Regions from separate parts of the Geodermatophilus sp. SYSU D01186 genome, predicted to be linked through region 1. Evidence: riboswitches for the same ligand, from Rfam matches in the RefSeq annotation. Region 1 holds a riboswitch; each other region holds the start of a gene.
What was found. A riboswitch is a leader RNA that binds a small molecule or an ion and turns the genes downstream of it on or off. The one in region 1 is predicted to bind cyclic di-AMP.
Positions count from the first base shown of each region.

Region 1 (4,379 bases):
TTCCCGAAGTGGCTGGAGGAGCACGAGGAGCTCGGTAACGCGATGCGGTTCAACCTCATGCCGGTCGACGCGATGCCGATGGCGGACGTCTCGGCGGTCGTGGCCTTCCTCTGCTCGGACGAGGCCAAGTGGATCACCGGCTCGACTGTGCAGGTGGACGCCGGCTTCATGCTCAAGTAGCCGACGCGAGCCCGGCCCGCCGTTCCGCCCGTGCGGAAGGCGGGCCGGGTCAGCGGCGGTCCAGCAGGGCGCGGGCCGCCGCGTGGCCGCCCAGGCCGCTGACCGCCCCGCCGCGGACCGTGCCCCCCGAGGAGGCGGCGACCACCCGCGGGTGGGCCGTGGCGACGCCCCAGGTGCCCACCTCGTCCGGGGTCGCGGCCACCGGCCAGGCGAGGTCGCCGTGGAAGATGTGGCCGCCGGGCATCGCGAGGGACTCCTCGACGTCCAGCGGGGACGCCGCCTGCAGGCAGAGCTCGCCGTCGCCGTCACGGGCCAGGCAGTCCAGCAGCGGCTCGGCCAGGTGCGCGTCGAGCTGGGCGACGACCCGCCGCACCGCCTCCCGGCGGGTGCCCACCGGGTCGTCGCGGAACAGCGCCGCCGGTGTGTGCAGGCCGAACAGGGTGAGCGTCTGGTACCCCGCCGCCTGCTCGGCCGGCCCCAGGATCGAGGGGTCGGACAGCGAGTGGCAGTACACCTCGAACGGGATGACGTCGGGCAGCCGGCCGGCGGCGGCCTGCGCGTGGGCCGCGTCGAGCTGGCCCGCGGCCTCGTCGACGTGGAAGGTGCCGGCGAAGGCGATGGCGGGGTCGACGCCCGAGCGCAGCCGGGGCAGCCGCGCCAGCACCATGTTGACCTTGAGCTGGGCGCCGTCGGTGGTGGGCCGGGGCGGTGCGCCGGTCAGCCGGTCGAGCACCGCGGGCGCCGCGCCGCAGACCACGTGCCCGGCGTCCACCGCGCGCTCGGTGCCGTCGTCGTCGGTCCAGTGCACCGTGACGCCGTCGGCGCGCGGCTCCAGCGCGGTCACCGTGGCGCGGGTGACCAGCTCGGCGCCGGCCCCGCGGGCCGCGGCGGCCATGGCGCCGGTGACCGCGCCCATGCCGCCCACCGGCACCCGCCAGCGCCCCGTGCCGTTGCCGACCACGTGGTAGAGGAAGCAGCGGCCGGCGGCCGAGCCGGGGTCGTGCACGTCGGCGAAGGTGCCGATGAGCCCGTCGGTCAGTGCCACGCCCTGCACCACGTCCGAGGTCAGGTGGTCGCCCACGACGTCGGCCAGGGGGCGCTGCTGGAGGTCCTGCCACAGCTGCGGGTCGCGCAGCCGGCCGGCCAGCTCCTGAGGGGAGAGCAGCGGCTCGATGAGGGTGGGGGCGAGGTCCTCGGCCAGCGTGGCCAGGCGGCCGTAGAAGCGCTGCCAGCCGGCCAGTTCGGCGTCTGAGCCGGTCAGCGCGCGGAACGAGGCGGCCGTGGCCGGCCCCTCGTCCCGCTCCACGAGCAGCCCCGCGCCCCCGGGGACGGCGGTGTAGGAGGCCACGGCGCGGTCGGCGAGGGTCACCTCCAGGTCGAGGTCGGCGACGATCCGGTCGGGCAGGAGGCTCACCAGGTACGAGTAGGCCGACAGCCGGACGTCGACGCCGGGGAACACCTGCTCGCTGACCGCGGCGCCGCCCACCCGTTCGCGGCGCTCGAGCACCAGCACCGACCAGCCGGCCCTGGCCAGGTAGGCCGCGGCCACCAGCCCGTTGTGCCCACCACCGACGACGACGGCGTCGTACGCGCCCGCTCCGCTCACCGGCGGACCGTAGCCGGTGCCGGCACCGTCAGCTGCCCTCGGCGGGCGCGTCCTCGCTCTCCTCGCAGCCCTGCCCGGGAGCCTGCTCGGCGGTGCCGCAGTCCTGCTCGTTGCGGTTCACGTCGGTGTTCCCGCCGGTCTCGGTGCTGCTGCACCCGGCGAGCACCCCGGCGAGGAGGAGGGCGGCCAGGGGGCGTCTGAGGTCCATGCGCTGGACGTGCTCGCGGGGAGCGGTCGCCAAACCCCACCGGCACCACCGGACCCACCGGTCCCGCGTGTGTGGCGGATGGAGTCGAGAGTCCACCAAATCACATCCAGGTAATTGTCACGGCAGCGTCACGGCCCTTACGGTGTGTGTGTCCGGCGGGGCGCTCCGTCACCAACCTGGGTGACACCCCGAGGACGCCGCCGAGCACGCGCCCTCCTCCCCGGGGGCGCGGGGCCGGGGACCCACCGCAGCACTGGGGTGAAGCGCGCACGGCCGTGGCCGGCGCGCCGGGCGCCTTCCCGCCCGAACCCGTCAGCTAACCCGGTAGGCGGCCGTGGAAGAAACGGAGTGCCGCCGCCCCATGGCGTCCCCTCGCACCGCCCGCCGCGCTGCCCTCGTCCTGGCCGTCACCGGCGCCCTCGGCATCACCCTCGTGCCGTCGTCCGCCGAAGCGGAGGAGCCGGCCACCGCGCAGGAGGCCGCCGCCCTGGTCGCGGCCCGCGGCCACGAGCTGGAGGTCGTCACCGAGGAGTTCAACGAGGCCCGCGAGGCCCTCGCCGCCCAGCAGGCCGCCGCCCAGCAGGCCGCCGCGGCGGTGACCGACGCGCAGGGCGCGGTGACCGCGGCCCAGCAGCAGGTCCGCGGCATCGCCCGCAGTGCCTTCACCGGCGACAGCATGGGCTCGCTGCAGGCGCTCATGACCAGCGGCTCGGCCGAGGAGTTCGTCAACCGGGTCACGCTGCTGGAGACCGTCGCCGGCCACCAGAACGTGCTGCTGGACCAGGCCGTCGCGGCCGGCGAGGTCGCCGCGGAGGCCCAGGCGGTGGCCGACCGCGCCGCCACCGAGGCCCAGGCGCAGTACGACGCCGTCGCCGCGCAGCAGGCCGACCTGCAGGAGCAGATCAACGCCTACCAGGCCGACTACGCCCGGCTGTCCGCCGACGAGCGGCGGGCCGCCCTCGAGGCGGCCGCGACCGCCCACGGTGGCGGGGCCGAGCGCGCCAGCCGCGCCGAGCGCTCCGCGCCGGCGCCCGCGGCCTCCGCGCCGGTGGTGGTCGGTAGCGGGGCTGTCCAGACCGCGATCGACACGGCCATGGCCCAGCGTGGCAAGCCCTACGTCTGGGCGGCGGCCGGGCCGGGCTCCTACGACTGCTCCGGGCTCGTGCAGTACGCCTTCAAGGCCGCCGGCATCAGCCTGCCGCACTCCAGCCGCATGCAGGCGTCCATGGGCACCCAGGTGTCCCGGGCCGAGGCGCGCCCCGGTGACCTGGTCGCCTTCTACAGCCCGGTCAGCCACATCGGCATCTACCTCGGCAACGGCCAGATGGTGCACGCGCCGACCTCCGGCGACGTCGTCAAGGTCGCCAGCGTCGACGCCATGGGCGCCACGCCGCGGTTCAACCGCATCGCCGGCTGAGAAAGGGCCCCGTCCTCTCCCCCTCGCCTGCTCGGGGCGGTGCCCTGGACGGGGTCATCCCGGAGCCCCGGTCGCACGACGCGACCGGGGCTCCGCGCGTCTCCGGACCTTGACCGCGCCGACGCGCTCGTGAACACTGATCTCGAAAGAGAGCACTGTTCACAACAGGAGGTGGGTATGGCGCAGGCATGGCAGTGGGCCTGGGCGGGCGTCGCGTTCGCCGCGGAGCTCGGCGCGCTCGGTGCGCTCGGGTACTGGGGCGCCACCGCCGGCGCGACGACGGCCGGCCGCTGGCTCCTCGGTCTCGGCCTACCCCTGGGGGTGGCCGTCCTGTGGGGCGTGTTCGCTGCGCCGCAGGCCGTGGTGCAGGTGGCCGCGCTCGCCGTCCTCGTGAAGGTCGTCGTCTTCGGGGGCGCGGTGGCCGCGCTGCTGGTCAGCGGCTCGCCGCGGCTGGCCGTCGTCCTCGCCGCGGCGGCCGTGCTCGGCACCGTGCTCTCCGGGCCCCTCACCTCCCCGGCGTCGGCGGACGCCGTCAGCGCCCCGGCCCTCCGCTGACCTCCTGCAGCAGCCCCCACACGAACCGCGCCCGGGCCCCGCCGGGCAGCGCGACCTCCCAGCGGGTGACCACGCCGGGGTCGACGCTGCGTGCCCCGGGCAGGCCGACGACGTCGTCGAGCACGTGCTCCCACACCAGCAGCCGCGCCGCGGACGCGGGTGGGACGGGTGAGCCTGGCGCCCGGACCAGGTGCTCGTTGAGCACCGACCCGCCGGGACCGGACAGCACCTCCCAGTAGAGGTGGGGCCACAGCGGCACCGGCCACCGGCGGACCTGGACGTCGAGGTCGCCGAACCGGCGGTCCTCGAGCTCGTCCGGCGGCCCGAGGACGGCGCTGCGCAGCGCCAGCCCCCGCGGGGCCCGCGGCGAGTGCTGCAGCGCCTGCCAGCGGGTGTGCGCGGCGTGCGCCTCG
Region 1 covers NZ_JBJGYW010000016.1:20,107-24,485, forward strand. The annotation lists gene ACI784_RS13270 (mycofactocin-coupled SDR family oxidoreductase) at 1-180, shown strand, start outside; gene ACI784_RS13275 (phytoene desaturase family protein) at 230-1,786, opposite strand; gene ACI784_RS13280 (hypothetical protein) at 1,815-1,994, opposite strand; cyclic di-AMP (ydaO/yuaA leader) riboswitch at 2,194-2,340, shown strand; gene ACI784_RS13285 (C40 family peptidase) at 2,356-3,411, shown strand; gene ACI784_RS13290 (DUF2568 domain-containing protein) at 3,589-3,966, shown strand; gene ACI784_RS13295 (hypothetical protein) at 3,944-4,379, opposite strand, start outside.

Region 2 (4,379 bases), on a different contig from region 1:
CCCGAGCCGCAGCAGGTCGGCGTACTCGGCCGGCCGCGGCCCGCCGGCGGTCGCGGGCCGCCCGGCGGCCGGGCCGGGAGCCGGTGGGTCCTCGGCCGGCGGCGGGGTCGCCGGCACGATCAGGTCGACCGCCGTGCGGCGGCGCGGCCCCCGCAACGACTCGAACGACGGGATCGCCGGCGCGTCCGGCGACTCCTCCTCGGCGGTTCCCGGCCCCTGCAGCCCGGGAACCGAGCCTCTGGACTCGTCCCCCGGCGACCTGGTCGGCATGGCCCCGACCCTAACCGCGTCCCTCCGACGCCGTCGGCCGGTTCCCGGACGGCTCCGGGCGAGCGGGCCGGCGGGCCAGGACCAGGACCGCGACGGCGGCGGGGAGGACCGGCAGCGCCAGCAGCAGCAGCGCACCGGGCCGCTCGCCGCCGGCCGCGGTCACCGTCCCGGCGAGCAGCGGGGCCAGCAGTCCGGCGCAGCCCCACGCGGTGAACACCCGGCCGTAGACGGTGGGGAACGCGCGGGGACCGACCCGGTCCGCCGTCGCCGCGGGGACCAGCGCGGACACCGCCCCGTAGGCCAGCCCGACGGCGGCCGAGGCGGGCAGCACGGTGGCGGGCGCGGCCGACGTGGCCAGTCCGGCGACGGCGGCGGCGGTGACGGCCAGCGCGGTCGCCAGCGCCGGCAGGCGTCCCACGACGTCCGACCACCACCCGGCGGACAGCCGGCCGGCGAGGTTGCCGGCCGCGAGGAGCGAGACGGCCACGCCGGTGGCCCCCGGGCCGAGGCCACGGGCGGCCGCCAGCGGCGCGGCGGTGGCGAAGAGGACGAGTCCGGGAGCCGCGCCGCCGGCGAAGAGCACCCACAGCGCGACGAGCGCCCCGCCCGGGACCGGCTCCGCCCCGCGCGCCCGGCCGCTCCGGGGCACCCGGTCCGCCGGGGCCAGGACGGCGGCGAGCGCGAGCAGCACGGCCGTCGTCCCGGCCAGGACGGCGAGGCACGTGCGCCACCCCGCGGCGGGCAGCGCCGCCGGCGCCACGAGCCCGAGCAGCACCGGCCCGGCCGCGTAGGCCCCCACCACCACGCCGCTGGCGGTGCCGCGCCGCCGCTCGGGGACGCGGGCGGCCAGCGACACGGCGACGCCGTAGCCCAGCCCGTTGGCCGCCCCGAACAGCAGCCCGACGCCCAGCCACGGCAGCTCCGGCCGCTGCGCCGCGGCGGTCAGCCCCAGCCCGGTGCCGGCCAGGACGGCGGCGGCGGCCAGCAGCGCCCGCGGCCCGTACCGCCGCAGGCCGCGGCCCACCCCCAGCAGGCCGACGGTGAAGACCACGACCGCGGCCGCGAACACCCCGGGCCCGCTGCCGGGCGCCGCGCCGGTGTCGGCGCCCACCTGCGGCGCCACCAGGCTCCAGGCGAACAGCGTCCCCACCGCGAGGTCCGCGAGGACGCCGGCGGTGACCAGGCGGAGCGTCAGGGCAGGCCCGGAGGGTCCGTCGTCGGCTGGGGGTCTGGCCACGGTCCTCCCGGGATGACCTCGAGGCACGAGGCGGCCAGGATGGGCCACCCGGCGCCCCGGCAGCCACCCCCGTCGACGGCGCAGGGACGACTCCCGGTGGAGGCGCCGGCGTGCTTGGCTCCCGGCACGGTCCCCGAGGAGGCCCGATGCCCGTCCAGCTGAACCACACCATCGTCGCGGCCCACGACCGGGACGAGTCGGCGCGCTTCCTGACCGACGTCCTCGGCCTCGCGCCGCCGACCACCTACGGCCCGTTCGCCGTCGTCACCCTGGCCAACGGCGTCTCGCTGGACTTCATGGCGGAGGACCCGGTCATCCCGCGGCACTACGCGTTCCTGGTCACCGAGGAGGAGTTCGACCAGATCCTCGGCCGGATCCGCGCCCGCGGCCTCGAGCACTGGGCCGACCCGTTCGCGTCCCGGCCGGGTGAGATCAACACCAACGACGGCGGCCGCGGCGTCTACTGGCCCGACCCGAACGGCCACGTGCTCGAGGCGATCACCCGCCCGTACGGCGGCTGAGGCACCGCCCGGACACTCGCGGCCGCGCGTCTCGCGGCGCGGCGCACCGCCGGTCGGACGCGCGCTGCGCCGGTCCCGCGGAGCCGGCGGTGCACGAGCACACCGGCAACCAGGCCCCCCCCCCCCGATCCCCGGCGACACGCCAGGGCGGCCGTGAGTGACCTCACCGACCCCACCCGCACCTCGCGGCGCGACCAGCGACTTCCCCGCACGGCCCCTCGCTTGTGACCGGCGTTACGGCGACAGTCCACATCACGGGTCGTAGCGTTTTGGCTGCGTTCAGCTAAGAGAACGTGGCACCGGTCCGCCAAACCCTGCCCACCGGCTGCCAACCAGATCCCTCAGGGCAGGGGTGGGGGACCCAACGTTCCCGGCGCGTCCGACGCGCCTCGGGGTGAAGCCGCGCACCGCGGCCGGGCACCGATCGCCCGAACCCGACAGCTCACCTCGCCGGCGGTGATCGGAGACCACACACCCATGGCAAAGCACCGCGCGCCTCGTTACGTCCGCACCAAGAAGGCGCTCTCGAAGGCCCCCGTCGCAGCCGGCGCCACCGTCGTCGGGATGGGCATCCTCAGCACCCCGGCCAACGCCGCCACCACCCACGACTGGACCGGCGTGGCCCAGTGCGAGTCCGGTGGCGACTGGGCCATCAACACCGGCAACGGCTACTACGGCGGCCTGCAGTTCAGCCCGTCGACCTGGGCCGCGTACGGCGGCACCGACTTCGCGCCCCGGGCGGACCTCGCCACCCCCGCCCAGCAGGTCGAGATCGCCGAGCACGTGCTCGCCGGCCAGGGCATCGGCGCCTGGCCGGCCTGCGGCAAGCTGCTGACCGACGGCACCACCGCCGCCGCCACGGCTCCCGCGGCTCCCGCGGCTCCCGCCGCCGCGCCCGCCGCGGCGCCCGCCCCGGAGGGTCCGGCCGCCGACACCGCCGCGCCGTCCGCCGACCACACCGTCCGGCGCGGCGACACCGTGGCCGAGATCGCCGCCGCCCACGGGGAGTCATGGCGGTCGCTCTACGAGCGCAACATCGCGGTCATCGGCGCCGACCCGAACCTGATCTTCCCGGGTCAGGTGCTGCTGACCAGCGGGGCGGCGGCGGCCGCTCCGGCGGCGGCGGCCGCTCCGGCGGTGGCTGCTCCGGCGGCGGCTGCCCCGGCGGCGGCTGCCCCGGCGGCGGCTGCCCCCGTGGACGCCGCGCCGGTGGACGCCGCGCCGGCCAACGTGGCCGCGCCGGCTTCCGCTCCCGACGTGGATCCCGCCCCCGTCGTCACGCCGGAGCCGGCCGCGGCGCCCGCGCCGGAGGTCACCCCGCTGCCCGAGGTCGAGCCGACCCCGGCCGCCGCGGTGATCAGCAACAGCGCCGGCGCCGTCCAGCCCAGCGCGCAGGCCGCCGCCGACGCGCTGGTCACCAACGTGCCCGGCGTCGCCGGCATCACCATCGGCGGGACCCGCGCCAGCGCCGCCGACCCGCACGGCCACCCGTCCGGCCTCGCGCTGGACTACATGGTCGGCTCCGACGCCGCGCTCGGCGACGCGATCGTGGCCTACCACGTCGCCCACTGGGACGAGCTCGGCGTGGAGTACGTGATCTGGCAGCAGCGGATCCTGACCTCGCCGACCGGCGCCTGGAAGGCGATGGCCGACCGTGGCGGCGCGACGGCCAACCACATGGACCACCCGCACGTGAACTACCGGGCCTGACGACCGGCCCGCACCGGGGTTCCCTCCAGCGGCCCCCACCCGATCCCGGGTGGGGGGCCGCTGCCGTCGCGGCTGCCGCACCCGGTCGTCGTCGGCAGACTGGGAGCGTGACTCCCCCGCCGTCCGACGACCCGGCCGCGCGCGGCGTCGTCCGCCTGTTCAACACCGCCGGCGGGCGCACCCTGTGCCTGGCCGGGGACGTCGACGAGGCGGCCGTCGCCGCCTTCCTGCGCCGCTACGGCCGCGAGCCGGTCCGGGTCGAGGTGATCGACGCCGGCTCGGTGACCGGCCTGTCCGCACCCGCCCTGGAGCTGCTCCTCGACCACCTCGACGCCGCCGAGCGGGCCGGGCGGGCGGTGACCGTACGCCGCTCGCCGCCGGTGGACCGGGCCCTCGCCGCCGCCCGCTGACGGCCCCTCGGGACGGCGGACGTGGGTAGCGTTCCGCCGTGACCGTCGAGACCAACTGGGCCGGCAACCACACCTACCGGGCGCAGCGGCTGCACCGGCCGACGACCCTCGAGCAGGTGCAGGAGATCGTCGCCGCCGCCCCGCGCATCCGGGTGCTCGGCTCGCGGCACTCCTTCACCGGCATCGCCGACTCCGCGGAGCTCCTCTCGCTGGAGGCCGTGCACGCCGCGG
Region 2 covers NZ_JBJGYW010000014.1:54,515-58,893, forward strand. The annotation lists gene ACI784_RS12210 (hypothetical protein) at 1-270, opposite strand, end outside; gene ACI784_RS12215 (MFS transporter) at 281-1,507, opposite strand; gene ACI784_RS12220 (VOC family protein) at 1,654-2,028, shown strand; cyclic di-AMP (ydaO/yuaA leader) riboswitch at 2,349-2,499, shown strand; gene ACI784_RS12225 (LysM peptidoglycan-binding domain-containing protein) at 2,506-3,738, shown strand; gene ACI784_RS12230 (hypothetical protein) at 3,846-4,148, shown strand; gene ACI784_RS12235 (FAD-binding protein) at 4,187-4,379, shown strand, end outside.
Region 2: another riboswitch for cyclic di-AMP. It lies ahead of ACI784_RS12225 (LysM peptidoglycan-binding domain-containing protein); the one in region 1 lies ahead of ACI784_RS13285 (C40 family peptidase).

Region 3 (4,379 bases), on a different contig from region 1:
GCTCAACATGTGGACGATGCGGCACGGCCGGCTCATCGGCCGCTCCGCCGTCGTCGTCCAGGTCGACGACGACCCCGCGGCCCTCGGCGTCCACCGCGACCTGACCTTCGGGGTGGTCGGCGACGTCGGGAGGACGGCGGAGGCCGCGGCCGCCGTCCTCGGGGAGCGGGCCGTCGAGGGCTACCGGACGCCGGACGTGCGCGCCGCGATCGCCGACCGGGTGCGCTGGCGGGACGTGCCCTTCGCGCCGGTCGGGGGCGCCGGACGGATCGACCCGCGCACGCTGACCATCGCGCTGGACGACCTGCTGCCGGCCGAGCGCGTGGTCGCCGTCGACTCGGGCAACTTCATGGGCTACCCGAGCATGTTCCTCGACGTCCCCGACGAGCAGGGCTTCTGCTTCACCCAGGCCTTCCAGTCCGTCGGTCTGGGGCTGGCCTCGGCGATCGGCGCGGCGCTGGCCCGGCCGGACCGGCTGCCGGTGGCCGCCCTCGGCGACGGCGGCGCGCTCATGAGCGCCTCGGAGCTGGAGACGGTGGTCCGGCTGGGGCTGCCGATGGTGGTCGTCGTCTACGACGACGCGGCCTACGGCGCCGAGGTGCACCACTTCGGGCCGGAGGGCCACCCCCTGGACACCGTCCGCTTCCCCGACGCCGACCTGGCGGCGATCGCCCGCGGGTACGGCTTCGTCGGGGTGACCGTGCGCGGCGTCGAGGACCTCGCCGCGGTGGCCGACTGGGTGGCCGGCCCGCGTACGGCGCCGCTGCTCATCGACGCCAAGGTGGCCGCCGACGAGCCGTCGTGGTGGCTGGAGGAGGCGTTCCGCGGCCACTGACGGTGCCGTGAGCATCGCAGGGAGCGCCAGCGACCGAGGAGCGGAGCGGCGCCGGAAGGGGCCCAGGGGGCGCGGCCACTGACGGTGCCGCCTCTCCCCGTGATCATGGCGCCGGAACCGCCGGAGGCCGCTCCGGCGTGGTCACGACGCCATGATCGCCGCAGGCGGGGCGGTCAGCCGGCGATGCGGCGGGCGCTGTTGTAGCCGCCCATCGAGTCGATCGACGCGACCTTCACCGGCTGGCCGTAGGTGGAGGCGTGCACCATCTGCCCGTTGCCGACGTAGATGCCGACGTGGCTGACCGGGCTGTAGAAGAACACCAGGTCACCGGGCTGCAGTGCCGACCGCGAGACGGGGGCCCCCATCGTCGACTGGATCCGGCTGGAGTGCGGGAGGCTGATGCCCGCCGCGGCGTAGGCGTACTGCACCAGCCCGGAGCAGTCGAAGGAGTTGGGCCCGGCCGCGGCCCACACGTACGGGTCGCCCTGCTGGGCGAGCGCGGTCTCGACGGCCCGCTGCGCGGCGGCGCTGCCGCCGGCCACGGGCGCAGCGGGGGCGGGAGCAGGCGCGGGTGCGGGTGCGGCGGCCGACCGGGCGCCGCCGGCGGCCGGGGCCGGCGGGGCGGCGGGTGCGGGGGCGGCTGGTGCCGGGGCCGCCTGCGTCGTGGCGGCCTGTGCGGCGGCGGCCCGTGCGGCCTCCTCGGCGGCCCGGCGCTCGGCGGCCTCCCGCGACGCCCGCTCCTCCTCGGCGACCAGCCGGTCGTACTCGGCCTGGAACCGCGCCACCTGCCGGTCGAGGTCGGCCTGCTTCGCGGCGACCTGGTCGACCAGGGCCTGCGCGTCGGCGGCCGCCTGCTCGGCGGAGGCGCGGGCGGCGTCGGCGTCGCCGGCGGCCTGCTGGGCCCCGCCGAGGACGCCGTTGTTGTGGTCGGCGATGGTCTGCAGCGTGCCGACGCGGTCGAGCAGCTCCTCCGGCGAGTCGCTGGTGAGCATGGCCGACAGCGTGCTCAGCCGGTCGCCGGTGAAGGCGCCGCGGGCGACCGCGCGCACCTGCTCGCGAGCGGTGGCGAGGGCGTCCTCGGCGGCGGCCAGTTCCGCGCCGGCCGCGGTGGCGGCGTCCTGGCTGGTCCGCAGCCGCTCGCGGGCCTCGTTGAACTGCTCGGTGACGACCTCGAGGTCGTGGGCCTTGGCGGCGACGAGCGCGGCGGCGTCCTGTGAGGTGGCCGGATCGCCGGGGGCGGCCGACGCCGCGGGGAGGCTGGTCAGGGTGAGCCCGCCGGCGGCGACGAGGCCGACCAGGAGGCGGGGCAGCGCGCGGGCAGGGGCGTGCGACGTCGCCATGGTGGGCGGGTCTGTCCTCTCTTCCACAGCCGCCTACCGAGTTAGCTGACGGGTTCGGGCGGGAAGGCGCCCGGCGTCCACGGCCCTCGCGAGGCCGCGGTCGCTTCACCCCAGTACTGCGGTGGGTCCCCGGTCCCTGGTGCCGGCGGAACGGGCCGGCGCAGGGTTCGGCGGCGTCCGGCCGGTGTCACAGGGGAGTGACGGAACGACCCGTCCGGACGCCGTCACGCTAGGTCGGCACCAGGGGGGCGACAAACCGGGCGACCGGCTCGCGCGGACACCCCGGCCGGTGCTGACGCGCTGTGACGACACCGCCCGGGATCAGAGGTTGCCGCGGCGTTCCTGCTCCCGCTCGATCGCCTCGAACAGCGCCTTGAAGTTGCCCTTGCCGAAGCCGAGCGAACCGTGTCGCTCGATCAGCTCGAAGAACACCGTCGGCCGGTCGCCGGTCGGCCGGGTGAAGATCTGCAGCAGGTACCCGTCCTCGTCGCGGTCGACCAGGATGCCGCGGCGCTGCAGCTCCTCCACCGGCACGCGGACGGTGCCGATGCGGGCCCGCAGCTCCGGGTCCTCGTAGTAGGAGTCCGGTGTCGGGAGGAACTCCACGCCCTCGGCGGTCATCGCGTCGACGGTGGCGAGGATGTCGCCGGTGGCCAGCGCGACGTGCTGGGCGCCAGGGCCGCCGTAGAACTCCAGGTACTCGTCGATCTGCGAGCGCTTCCTGCCCGCGGCCGGCTCGTTGAGCGGGAACTTCACGCGGTGGTTGCCGTTGGCGACGACCTTGCTCATCAGTGCGGAGTAGTCGGTGGCGATGTCGGCGCCGACGAACTCCGCCATGTTGGTGAAGCCCATGACCCGCCGGTAGAAGTCCACCCAGCGGTCCATGGCGCCGAGCTCGACGTTGCCGACGACGTGGTCGATCGCCTGGAACAGCCGCCGCGGCGCACCCGGGCGCCGCTGGTGTGCCGACGTCCGCGCCACGTACCCGGGCAGGTAGGGGCCGGTGTAGCGCGAGCGGTCGACCAGGCTGTGCCGCGTGTCGCCGTAGGTCGCGATCGCGGCCAGCCGGACGGTGCCGTGCTCGTCGGTGACGTCGTGCGGCGGCTCGAGGACGGTCGCCCCCTGGGCCGCGGCGTGGGCGACGCAGCGGTCCACGTCGGGCACGGCCAGGGCGATGTCGACGATGCCGTCCCCGTGCCGGCGGTGGTGGTCGGCCAGCGGGCTGGTCGGGGAGTAGGCGCCCGTGACCACGAACCGGGCGGCGCCGGAGCGGAGGACGTAGGCCCGGGAGTCCCGGTTGCCGGTCTCCGGCCCCGAGTAGGCGACCAGCTCCATCCCGAACGCGGACTGGAAGAAGTGGGCGGTCTGGGTGGCGTTGCCCGCGATCCAGACCAGGGCGTCCCAGCCGCTGACCGGGAAGGGGTCGGTGGCGGGGTCGTGCTCGACCAGCCCGACCAGCTGCCGCAGCTGCTCGGCGCTGAGCTCGGCCAGGCGCTCGTCGTCGGTGAGGACCTGCTCGAGGGTCCCGTGCGGCTCGGTGGCGGTCATGTCGCCCTCCCGGATGATCCCGTCTCCCTGCGTGCGTCCAGCACACCTCCGGGCGCCCGGGATGGGCAAGATGACCGTCTCGGGCTGGCCGATCGGGGCAGGACGGCGGCCGTCGACGGCGTCGAGGTGGTCAGATCGACCAGCTCGGGGAGGAGGAGCGGTGGCCCACCGGCTGGACGCGCTCGACCTGGCGGTGCTCACCGCGCTGACCGAGCAGCCGCGGGCCGGCGTGCTGGAGCTGTCCCGCCGGCTCGGGGTGGCGAGGGCGACGGTGCAGGCGCGGCTGCGGCGGCTGGAGGAGTCCGGTGTCGTCACGGGGTACGGGCCGGACGTCGACCCGGCCGCGGCGGGGTTCGGCGTCCAGGCGTTCGTGACCCTGGAGATCGCCCAGGGCGCGCTGGAGGAGGTCGCCGCCGACCTGCGGGCGATCCCCGGCGTCCTGGAGGCGCACGTGACCACCGGCGCCGGCGACGTGCTGGTCCGGCTGGCCGCCGAGTCGCACGCCGCGCTGCAGGAGACGCTGGTGCGGCTGGGCCGCTCGCCCTCGGTGGTGCGCTCGACCAGCGTCGTCGCGCTGTCGGAGCTGGTGCCCCGGCGGGTGCTGCCGCTGCTCGCGTCGGGGACGCCGCGTCCGGCCGGGCGGGCGCCGGGCTACC
Region 3 covers NZ_JBJGYW010000006.1:69,119-73,497, reverse strand. The annotation lists gene ACI784_RS06540 (thiamine pyrophosphate-binding protein) at 1-835, shown strand, start outside; gene ACI784_RS06535 (C40 family peptidase) at 1,009-2,175, opposite strand; cyclic di-AMP (ydaO/yuaA leader) riboswitch at 2,191-2,333, opposite strand; gene hppD (4-hydroxyphenylpyruvate dioxygenase) at 2,497-3,723, opposite strand; gene ACI784_RS06525 (Lrp/AsnC family transcriptional regulator) at 3,884-4,379, shown strand, end outside; gene ACI784_RS06520 (MFS transporter) at 4,375-4,379, opposite strand, start outside.
Region 3: another riboswitch for cyclic di-AMP. It lies ahead of ACI784_RS06535 (C40 family peptidase); the one in region 1 lies ahead of ACI784_RS13285 (C40 family peptidase).

Region 4 (4,379 bases), on a different contig from region 1:
GAGGTTGTCCGGCGCGTCGGCCGGCTCGGGCACGCCCGTGTCGTGGGCCTCGAACCCGAAGCGGGTCATGAGCGCGTCGACCAGGCGGGGGGCGAGCTTCTCGCCGAGGATCAGCGCCTTCGCCGACCCGCCGGCGACGACGTCCCGGACCGGGTGCTCCGCGGCGTGCAGGACGGCCTCCACGACGACCTCGGGCTGGTAGATCGGCGGCGGCGCGACGGGCTTGACGCCGATCTTCGTCCGCGCCTGGTCGAACAGCGGAGTGTTGATGGTCGCGGGCAGGACCTGGGTGATGCTGACCGGCAGGCCCCCCCGGCGCACCTCGGTCCGGAGCGTCTCCAGGAACCCGTCGATGCCGTGCTTGGTCGCGCAGTAGGCCGTCTGGAGGGGCACCCCGCGCTCGGCGCCCATCGAGGAGATGGAGACGAACGCGCCGCCGTCCCGCCTGAGGTGCGGCAGGGCGGCCATGGCCCCGTGGACCTGGCCCATCAGGTCGACGTCGACGACCCGCTGGAACTCCTCCGGCGTCGTCTCCTCGAACGGGGCGACGAGCAGGACGGCGGCGGCGTGCACCCACGTGTCCAGCCGGCCGTACTCGTCGACCGCGCGCTGGGCCACCCGTCGCACCTGGGCCGCGTCGGCGACCTCGGCGACCACGGCGCAGGCCTCGCCGCCGGCCGCCCGGATCTCCTCGACGAGGGACCGCAGCCCCGCCTCGCCCCGTGCCGCGACGACGACCCGCGCACCCTCGGCGGCGAACCGGGCCGCGATCGCGCGGCCGATGCCGCTCGACGCGCCCATCACGACGACGACCTGCTCGCCCACCGGCTTCAACCGTGTCTGTGCCATGGCGGGTGCCCCACCCCGGCGAGACGCGGCCGCTGGGCGTGTCGGCCGGATGTGTCCGGCGCGACACCGGGGCCGGCCCGGGTGCGCACGCGCCACGGCCCCGGCGCGGGGGTTTCACGGCCACGCCGGGGCCGGTCGGCCGACGGGGTGCCCTCGGACGGCGTCGCCCAAACCCCCGTGTCGGACGTTGGCGGGCGGGGCGCACCCGAGGGAACGCCCCAGGGCCCCGCCCGCCGACCAGCATGCCGCCGACCGGTGCACCCCGCAACAGATGTCTAGGACGTCTGCCGATCGGCGTGGGCACCATAGGGTCGCACTGTGGAGGTCTGGTTCAACCCGTCCTGTTCCAAGTGCCGCACCGCGCGCGACCACCTGGAGGAGGCCGGCGTGGAGTACACCCTGCGCCGCTACCTCGACGACCCGCCGACCGAGTCGGAGCTGCGCGCCGCGCTGGGCGCGCTCGCGCTGCAGCCGTGGGACGTCACGCGGATGTCCGAGCCGCTGGCCCGCGAGCTCGGGCTGCGGGACCTCCCCCGGGACGCCGACACGTGGGTCCGGCTGCTGGTGCAGCACCCGAGGCTGATCCAGCGCCCGCTCGTGCTCACCGACGACGGCCGGGCGTGGGTCGCCCGGGACGACGAGACGCTGACCGAGGTGGTCGCGGCCGCCCGCGACGCGCACGGGCGGCCGTGACCGCCGGGGAGGCGGTCAGCCCCGGTAGTTCACGTGGACGTGGTCCATGTGGTTGGCCGTCGGGCTGCCGCGGTCGGCCATGGCCTTCCAGGCACCGTTCGGCGAGCTGAGCATCCGCTGCTTCCAGATGATGTAGTCCACGCCCAGCTCGTCCCAGTGGGCGATGTGGTACTGGGCGATCGTGTCCCCGAGCGCGGAGCTGGTCATGTAGTCCAGCGCCAGGCCCGAGGGGTGGCCGCCCGGGTCGGCGGCGCTGGCACGGGTGCCGCCGATGGTGATGCCGGCGGCGCCGGGCACGTTGCTGACCACCGCGTTGGCGGCCGCCTGCGCCGGGGGCTTCGTGGGCCCGGCGGTGTTGGTGATGCGCGCGACGGTGGTGGCCGCGACGCTCCCCGAGGCCGCGGCCGTTCCGGCGGACCCACCGGAACGTTGCGGGGCGGCCTTCGCCGCCTGGGCGGCCTTCGCGGCCTCGGCGGCCTGCGCGGCCTCGGCAGCCTTCGCGGCCTCGGCGGCCTTCGCGGCCTCGGCAGCCTTCGCGGCCTCGGCAGCCTTCGCGGCCTCGGCGGCCCGCGCTGCGGCCTCCTCCTCGGCCTTCCGGCGGTCCAGCTCGGCCTGGTCGGCGGCGGCCTGGGCCTGCTGCGCCGCGGTCTGCTCGGCCTCGCGGCTGCTGCGGCTGGCGGTCAGCTGCTCGAGCGACTCCAGGTCCGGCGTCGCCTGGGCGGCGGGGGCGGAGTCGGCGGTCAGCCCGAGCTCAGCGGCGACGCTGACCGACTCCGACGGCCCGGCCTCGGCCTGCGCGGCCGGGTCCGAGCCGAACAGGACGTTGACCATGAGGGCGCCGGCGGTGGCCACGCCGAGGTACAGCGCGGGACGGCGGACGGTCGCCGGGGGACGGCGGCGCGAACCGCTGCGGCGGTCGGCGGCGCGACCGGTTGTCGTGCGGGGGTCCATGAGGGGGTGTGCTCCGGGGTCTACGGCGCAGCGGCGCGCCGGAGGGCGGCGGGCTGCGGGGGCGAGCGGGCAGCGGGGCTGCGGTCGTCCGGGCGCCTGCGCGGGTCACCGGGGAAGCGGCGGTCAGCCGGTCGAGCGGAGGTGCTCGAGGTGGGCCCGCGGGCGGCGTGCGTCAGGGACGGCCGCGTGCGATCAGGTGCGCGGGGGCACCCGGCTCGGGCGGTACCGGCTCGGGCAGGGTCGTGCTGCAGGGCAAGGGCGCGCCATCCGGCGGCTCTCCGTTCTTCCGATGGCCGCCTACCGAGTTAGCTGACGGGTTCGGGCGGGAAGCAGCCCTACTCGTTCCGGACGGATGCCCGGAGCGGGATTCACCCCAGTACTGCGATGGGTCCCCGGCTCACCCCGGAGGGCGACTCGGCGGCGTCCGTTCGGGGCTCCCCGGGCGGGGACGCGACGGTCGAGCGGACCACCCCACCGTAACCGTCGTTATGCAGTTGTGACAATCCGTGGCCGTCGTTTCGTCGGGTGACCCGCGTCGCGCAGCGCCCGATCGACGGCCGGACGGTGTAGGGGCTGGACCCTCAGCCGACGGGGACCGCCACGGCGCGCTCGACCGCGGCCGCGGCGTCGAAGGACGCCGGCACCGGCACCAGGGGCGGGCGCACGGTGCCCATGGGGTGCCCGTGCCGCCGCTCGGCGATGCGCTTGAGCATCCCCGGCGCGACGAACTCCTTGGTCATCGCCCGCACCTGCTGCAGGTGGGCCGACAGCGCCGCGGCGTCGGCCGCCCGCCCGCCGCGGACGTGCTGGTAGAGCGCGACGACCTGCTCGGGGACGATGTTGGCCAGCGCCGAGATCGAGCCGGTGGCGGTCAGCAGGCGGGCCGGCAGGTCGTCCTCGGTACCGACCAGCACGCCCTTGCCCGCCGCGTGCACGGCCTCGGCGTAGCCGGCCTCCCCGCCGGAGTCCTTCACCCCCCACACCGGCAGCGCGGTCACGAGCTCCGCGGGGACGGGCACCGCGTACTTGGGGATGTGGTAGACGACCACCGGGTGCCGGGTGGCGGCCAGGACCCGCTCGTAGAACACCCGCAGGCCCTCGGCCGCGGCCGGCCGGAAGTAGTACGGCGGGAGCACCATCACCGCCCGCACCGGCAGGTCCGCCAACTCCGCCAGCAGGTCCAGGGTGTCCGGCAGGTTCCCCTCCGCCACCGTCGGGACGACGTGCAGCGGCCCCACCTCCGGCAGCAGGGCCTCCAGCACGGCCAGCTTCTCCCGCGGGGACACCGACGGCCCCTCGCCGTTGGTGCCGAACGGGATGACCCCGGCCACGCCCTGCCCGGCCAGCCAGCGGACGTGGCCCAGGTAGGAGTCGACGTCGATGCTGAAGCGCTCGTCGTCGCGGAAGGGCGTCACGTTCGCCACGTAGACACCCTCGAGCACGCCGGCGGGGTCGTCGGGGTGCATCGTCACCTCCCGAGGTCGACGGTCCGGTCCAGGAACGCGGTCAGTTCACGGCGGCTGGGCAGGCCCTCGTAGTCGCCGCGGTCCTGCACGCAGAAGGCGCCCATGGCGTTGGCGGTGCGCAGACGCTCGGCCGGCCCGCAGCCCCACAGGGTGGCCGCGAGGTAGCCGGCGGCGAACGCGTCGCCGGCACCGACCGGGTCGAGCTGTCGGGCGGGGAACCCCGGGGAGGTCAGCCGCTCGCCGTCCACCCGGGCCGCGCAGCCGCGCGCGCCGAGCTTGAGCACGACCTCGGCGGGCCCGGCGTCGGCCAGCCGCTCCAGGCACGTGTCGTCGTCCCAGCCCCACAGGGCGCGGGCCTCGTCGTGGCCGGCCAGCAGGACGTCGACGTGCGGGAACATCGCCTCGCTGGCGGCGCGGGCC
Region 4 covers NZ_JBJGYW010000014.1:35,729-40,107, forward strand. The annotation lists partial or broken gene ACI784_RS12130 (SDR family oxidoreductase) at 1-849, opposite strand, end outside; gene ACI784_RS12135 (ArsC/Spx/MgsR family protein) at 1,168-1,542, shown strand; gene ACI784_RS12140 (hypothetical protein) at 1,558-2,493, opposite strand; cyclic di-AMP (ydaO/yuaA leader) riboswitch at 2,773-2,923, opposite strand; gene ACI784_RS12145 (dihydrodipicolinate synthase family protein) at 3,075-3,959, opposite strand; gene ACI784_RS12150 (sugar kinase) at 3,962-4,379, opposite strand, start outside.
Region 4: another riboswitch for cyclic di-AMP. It lies ahead of ACI784_RS12140 (hypothetical protein); the one in region 1 lies ahead of ACI784_RS13285 (C40 family peptidase).